Regions from separate parts of the Actinopolymorpha singaporensis genome, predicted to be linked through region 1. Evidence: predicted binding sites of a transcription regulator. Region 1 holds the regulator's gene; the other holds the start of a gene.

Region 1 (3,407 bases):
TGAACGGCTCGGTGACGCCACTGCGCTTGACCACCGCGAGCGTTACCTGCTCGACCGTGGTGAACCGGCGCTCGCAGTCCAGGCACTGGCGCCGACGACGGATGGCGGCTCCGTCATCGGCGGTGCGGCTGTCGACCACGCGACTGTCTGGATGCCGGCAGAACGGGCAGTGCATCGCCTCGTGACTCCCCTCGCCGCCGGCGGGCACGACGCCCGGCCAATCTCCGTCCGACCACTCGCCGACACCGCCTCCCTGGGGACGAACCTGTGGATGACCTGGGGAGAACCTGTGCCTGGCGAATCACAACCTGTGGATGACTTACAGGTCTGTAACTACCACATCTAGGGGTACGCTACGTCGGTCGTTCGAGGCACGCAAGGCGCCCCGCGTGTCGCTGCGGACACGTCTCGGCGTCCCCGCAGGTCAGGCCCGCGAGGCGGGTCGAAAGCAACATTTCGGCTCGGCGTGTCGGCCCGGAGATGGGGGCGAACACGGGTCATGGCCGACCGCCGGAGGGCGCACGGGAACGCACGGCGCACGGGCACACGCAGGCTCGCGCCCCGCTCGGGCAGGCGGGCTGGCGGGCGGCAGGTCAGCGGGCCTGGACAGGGACGATCAGCCGCTGGCCGACCCGGAGGTCACCGGCGCGGGAGAGGTCGTTGAGCCGGGCGATCTCGTCGATGGTCGCCCGCGGGTCGGTGTTCGGGGTGAGCTGGGTGGCGATTCCCCACATCGTCTCCCCCGGCTCCACCGTGATCGTGGTCGTGGCCGTCGGGCCGGCCGCACCAGCGGCGGGCGCGGCATCGAGCACGGCCTGGGCCAGGAGCCCGAGGACACCGGCGAGCGCGAGCGCTGCCAGCGCCGTCATCGTGGTCAGGACCAGCCGCCCCCGCCTCGTGAGACGAAGACTGGAACCGGCGCCGCGCCCGCCGGCCGGGAGCACGCACGACCGCACGCCGCGCGGACGCGGCGGACGTCGACGAACGGCAGGCGGTTGCGGGGTGGGGGTGGGCCGCAGCCGCCCGCCCGCCTCCTCGCGCAGGTCCGCCCGGGTCACGCCTGGCACAGCAGTCCGGGTGGCACCCTCCGGCACCTGCCACGGGCGCATCCGCAGGAAGGGGCGGACGTCACCGGCCTGGACGTCACCGGCCTGGACGTCACCGGCCTGGACGTCACCTGGGCGTACGGGCGGCGCGACCGGGCTGAGGTGCCTGCGGCCGCGGCCCGGAGCACCGCCGGCCCGACGGGACACGAAGTCCTCGAGATAGACCACCGACGCGCTGTTGCTCATCGTCCGACCTCCCACGAACACCGATTCACTTCCGTCACGCCTTCGCCGCCCGTCACATCGCCGCCGGCCGCTTCCGCTGCACGCATCCGCGTCACCACTTCCACGCCGGCGCTCGAACGACTGTTCGACGTTCCCACTGATGGATTTCTACACCAGCCCACCGACAAGCACCAGAGTTCCCTCGAAAACACGTTCGACGGAGCTGCCCGAAAGGCTCCTTTCCTGGTCTTTCGAGTTCCGGTAAAACAATCGCGACACGCGTCGAACAGATGTTTGAAAGTGCTATGACCAGGCTCTAGGCTCACTTCCGAGGGTCGGCAGAGTCGCGGCCCGAAATCTGTGGAAGGAGACAACCGCTATGCCCAAGCGGAAAAACACGGCGACCGAGTCCTCGACGGCGACCGTCCGGGAGTTGCCCGACGGCCCACCCGACGCGACCGGACTCACTCCACGCCAGCGTCGCATCCTCGAGGTGATCCGCGACTCGGTGGAGACGCGCGGATATCCCCCCGCGATGCGTGAGATCGGCGACCTCGTGGGCCTCACCTCGTCCTCGTCGGTCGCCCACCAGCTCAGAGTCCTGGAGACCAAGGGGTTCATCCGCCGTGACCCCAACCGGCCCCGCGCGCTCGAGGTGCTCGCACCCTCACCGTCCACAAGGCGGCCGTCCCTGTCGGGCGTGCCGGCCTACGACGAGACCGACAGCGGCGAGGACCGCCCTGCGCCGGCGTTCGTGCCCGTGGTGGGGCGGATCGCCGCCGGTGGCCCGATCCTGGCCGAGCAGTCGGTCGAGGAGATCATGCCGCTGCCGCGGCAACTCGTCGGCGAGGGCGAGCTCTTCCTGCTCCGCGTCCGAGGTGACTCGATGGTGGAGGCGGCCATCTGCGACGGTGACTGGGTGGTCGTACGCCAGCAGCCGGAGGCGGAGTCGGGCGAGATCGTCTCGGCGATGATCGACGGCGAGGCGACCGTGAAGACGTATCGCCCCCGTGACGGCAAGGTGTGGCTGGTGCCGCACAACCCGGCTTACGAGCCCATCCCTGGAGACGACGCGGTCATCCTCGGTAAGGTCGTCGCCGTCCTACGTCGCGTCTGAGCAGGAGGCGACGCTCGTCACAGGAGCTATCACCGGGAGCGACATGTCCGACCCAGCGGCGGAGACCGGCACCATGCCCGGATCCAACCATGCACCTCTCAACGTGGGTGCCGCGGAGTCCGGGCGTCCGGGACCCCCGCCGAAGGAGCCACTGGACCCCAACGCCGGGAAGAGTCTCATCATCGAGGTGGACGGGGCGCGATGGGCACGCGTCCCGATCCAGACCGACCTGTTCGGCCGGGGTGACCAGGTGGCGGACAAGCTCAGCGACTACGTGGTCAAGACGGTCCGGCTCGCCGAGGACGACTCCAGGTTCGAAGGTGCGTTCGCCGAGCCGTGGTACGTCGTGGTGAGCGAGAAGATCGTGGCGATCTCGCAGGGACGGTCCTACTTCACCTGGGAGATCAACCCCACCCCCGCGGCCAGGGTGCTGTCGAAGTGGGTGCAGCGCACCCCACACGGCATCGGACTCGGCAGCCCGTGGACGATGCAGCTGGCGATCAAGGAGGCCGGGCTTCCGCGCATCCTGGTCGCAGCCGGGGCCAGCGTCGTGGGCAAGGCGGTGGGCCGGCGTGGCTGGTTCTACCGGGTGGCCGGCCACCGGGTCAACGCGATCGACGGGCCTACGCCCTACTCCGCGTTCCCGTCCAACGTCTCGGCGAAGCTGCCGCCGAAGGCGCCCGACAAAATGGCTGCCGAGATCACCGCGGCAGTCCGTAAGGTGCTCCCGCCGGGGCCGGCGCGCACGCTGGGCGGCACCGTGGTGATCGACTCCAACGACCTTGGCCGGGACGTCCTCGGTCACGACACCAGCCAGCCGACCGAGTTCTTCGCCGAGCTCTTCCGCGACAACCCGTTCGGCCAGGGCCGGCAGCAGACACCCGTCGCGGTGTGCGTCCATCGGCCCTGACCGAGCCCACGACCGACCCGACGACCGACCCGACGACCGTCGCCCGAGCCGACAGCCCGCCCGGCCACGGTTTTACTGCTCGCGAGCTGACCGGAGCCGGCGCAGCGCT
Region 2 (3,407 bases), 260 kb from region 1:
GTCTCTCCGGCCGCGGGCATGTGCCGGAGACTGGTCGCGACGTAGTAGGCGGAGACCAGCATGACCAGGAAGCCGAGCACGCTCACCGCGACGAAACCGCTGATGCTCTGGCCGGTGGTCATCATGATCGCGCCGCCGAGCATCAACACCATGCCGACGACGAAGACGGCGGCTCCGATCACGGCACGCCGGCGCTGGCGCGTGCGCAGATCGACCCCCCGCAACGCCGAGGCCAACTTCGGGTCCTCGGCGGCAAGGGCCCGCTCCATCTGCTCGAGCAGTCGCTGCTCGTGGTCAGAGAGAGGCACCTGACCTCCAACGGGACACTGCCGTGTTCGATCTTCAATGAGCCTAGATGAAAGTCTAGGCAGGCTCGGAACGGCACGGTAGCCGACCTTGCACGTTCGACGGAACCGGCGGGTAAAAGTCGGCTACGACGACCTCTGTCCGCATGGCGACGTTCGAGCGATGCTCCCACCGACACCGTACCTGAGCGGGCGGCTTCAGGCCCGTCGGCCGCGATCACTGCCTGCGGGCGAGCAGGTGGAGCTGGGCGGACAGGACGCGAAACTTCGGATGCGCCGAGGCCTGGGACTCGAGGTCGAGCAGGGCGGCGGTCGCCCCGGGCTCGTCGGCCAGGCCGGCCGGCAGCAGGTCGGCGAAGACCCGGACGCCGCGTTCGTCGACCACCACGAGTCCGGCGTTCTCGGCGAGCCCGCGCAGTTGCTCAGGGGTGAAGCGACGTGGTGTGGGGCCGGCCTCCACCGGATCGTCGGCGGCATCGAGCGCCGCCCGCGCCTGGTCGAGGTGACCGCTCAGCACCTTGGCCAGCACGGCGGCGTAGCGGTTGGCCGCCACCAGGCTGAGCGCACCACCCGGCCGCAGCACGCTCGCCATCGCGTGAACGGCTACCTGCGGGTCGTCGACCACTTCCAGCACGCTGTGGCAGAGCACCAGATCGGTGGTCGCCTCCCCGAGAAGCTCCCGCAGACTCACCGCGTCACCCTGCACCGCCTGGACTCGGCCGGTGACGTGCGCCTCCGCGGCGCGGCGTTCGAGCGCGGCCAGGGAATCCGGGCTGGGATCCACGACCGTGACCTGGTGACCCATCCGTGCGATGGGGACCGCGAGATGCCCGGTGCCGCCGCCGGCGTCGACGACCCGGAGGGCGGACCGACCGGACTTGGCCACCTGGTCGTCCAGGGCGGCTCGGACCAGGCGTCCGATCACCTCGTCACGAAGCGACCGGCGGCGTCCGGGTGCCGAACCGCTGAAGGAGTCGGCGGCCCGGTGACCGGTACCGCCTTCGGCGTCCAGGCTGCGCTCGGGCACGAAACGACCCTCCTCTGGGCTGGGTGACAGGCGTCACCAGCCTAGGGTCTGTCCTGCGGATCAGGGTCGACGAGTGAGCGGGTCATCCGGCGGGTCAGGCGGCCGCGCCCGGACCGTGGACCCGCAGACCCGCCCGGCTCAGACGATCGCCGTCGGCCGGGTCGGACTGATGTGGCAGCGAAGGCTGGTGCGGCAGCTCCAGCATCGCCTCCACGACCGCGATGAAGCGCTCGACGTCGCGGATCAGGTCGTCGGCGTCCCGGTCTGTCACCGCCCTGGGAAGTCCTGCCTCTGCGGCCGCGCGCTTGCCGGCTCCCGCGGCGAAGAACGCTGCCCACTCCGCGAGCTCCGGGGCGACCCGGGCCAGCAGGGTCCAGGCGTCGCGACGACCGCGACGAACGGTCGGCCCGGTGCGCGCGGCCAGGACGGCCGCCGCGGTGCGCAGGGCGGCGACGTGGGCGGCGGAGTAACGCTCGGTCGCGAGCTCTGCCATCCGGGCCTCGGCCAGGGAGGTCCGGGCCCGGTCGAGCGCCTCGAAGACACTCGGGCCGAGCGGGGCCTGGAACGACGGACTCGACTGTGTGCGCATGAGTTAGCCCTTCCGTTGCCTCAGAGCACCCCGGCCCGTGGCCGGGACGGAGCCTGCCTGCTGCTCGTCGGTGCGGGCGCCGACGCGGCACCGAGCTGTCTGGCCGCCGAACCGGGCGGGACGCTTTCCCCTGCCCCTGCGCGTCCCGCCCGGGGCCAACGGCGCTCCGGCGGGGGCAGGGACGAGCCTCCCCCGTCGGACTTCGCGACCCGACTCGGGAGATCGCTCGGCTCCCCCGAATCGGTAGGTCGAACATACGTTCGACCTACGAGAGAAGTTAACCCACCCGGCCGTCGCCGTCAACCGGACCCGGCACGTCCACCCGGGCGGGGCGGTGCGGGACCTCGTGGAACACTCACGTACTGCCATGCCGTCAGTCTTGCGGTGACCACCGACAGTCCCGGCCGACACCGGCCGACCCCGGCCGAGCCGGCCGCCGGAATCCGGGCAGCGAGGAACTTCAGTGATTTTCTGTGAGGAAAGTCGCACGCACTGTGTCTTTGCTGCGGCAAGATGCAAAAGGTGAGGGATGCTGACGGGTCGGCCCAGACCGGATATCGGGGTCTGCTCCGAAACCACGAGTTCGCGGGGTTGTTCGCCGCGGACGTCGCCTCGCGGATCGGCAGTCAGCTGGGGAAGTTCGCCCTCGCCGCTCTCGTCTACGAACGCACCCGGTCGGCCGCCCTGGCTGCGGTGACGTTCGCCGTCACCTACCTGCCCGGCCTGCTCGGCGGCCCGGTGCTGTCCACCCTGGCCGACCGGCTGCCCCGGCGCGGGCTCCTGATCACCTGCGACGTCGTACGAGCCGTGGTCACGGCGCTGATCGCCCTCCTCGGCGACCACATTCCGCTGGCGCTCGGACTGCTCCTGCTCGCGGAGTTCTTCCGGGTGCCGTTCGGAGCCGCGCGGACGGCGATCCTGGCCGACGTCCTGCCCGCCGAGCGGTTCGCCGCCGGAAACGCTCTGGTCGCCACCAGTCAGCAGGCCGTCCAGGTGATCGGCTTCGCGGCCGGCGGTTTCGTCGTCGTCCTCGTCGGTTCGCCCGCGGCGCTGGGTGTCAACGCCCTGGCGTACGCCATGTCGGCCGTCCTGCTCGCGGTGTTCGTCGCGTCCCGGCCGGCGCCGGAACGGCCTGCCGGCGCAGCCCGCCATCCGATCCTGCGCGACACCTGGCAGGGCCTTCGAATCGTCCGGGACACCGCCCGGATGCCGAGCCTGTTCTGCCTGCTGTTCCTGGGGCCAACGGTCCTCGCGACCGCGGAGGGCCTCGCCCTGCCGCTCGCCGCCGACCTCGGGCTCGGCGACCAGGGCGCGGGCATCCTGCTCGCGGCACCACCGCTGGGCAGCGCGGTCGGCCTGCTCGTGGTGGGTCGGATGTCCGCACCGAGGCGGAATCGACTGGTGGCCCCGGGTGCGGTCGCGGTCGGGCTGTGTGTCGCGGCGGCGGGACTTGCCGGGCCCGCGGCACTCGTGGTGGCGGCGCTGC

What was found. The regulator LexA, encoded in region 1, represses DNA repair genes until DNA is damaged. The targets are predictions, from matches to a motif close to TCGAACANNTGTTCGA.
Region 2: a site for LexA is predicted at 2,170-2,185, ahead of BLU27_RS23735 (SAV_6107 family HEPN domain-containing protein). Genes of this name have one in related genera too.

Annotation. Positions count from the first base shown of each region.
Region 1 is NZ_LT629732.1:5,558,227-5,561,633, forward strand. Features, by position in the region: gene nrdR (transcriptional regulator NrdR) at 1-175, opposite strand, end outside; gene BLU27_RS24885 (LysM peptidoglycan-binding domain-containing protein) at 594-1,292, opposite strand; gene lexA (transcriptional repressor LexA) at 1,651-2,388, shown strand; gene BLU27_RS24895 (hypothetical protein) at 2,432-3,298, shown strand; gene BLU27_RS24900 (ATP-dependent DNA helicase) at 3,371-3,407, opposite strand, start outside.
Region 2 is NZ_LT629732.1:5,297,648-5,301,054, forward strand. Features, by position in the region: gene BLU27_RS23725 (DUF3040 domain-containing protein) at 1-308, opposite strand, end outside; gene BLU27_RS23730 (methyltransferase domain-containing protein) at 523-1,332, opposite strand; gene BLU27_RS23735 (SAV_6107 family HEPN domain-containing protein) at 1,427-1,921, opposite strand; gene BLU27_RS23740 (MFS transporter) at 2,444-3,407, shown strand, end outside.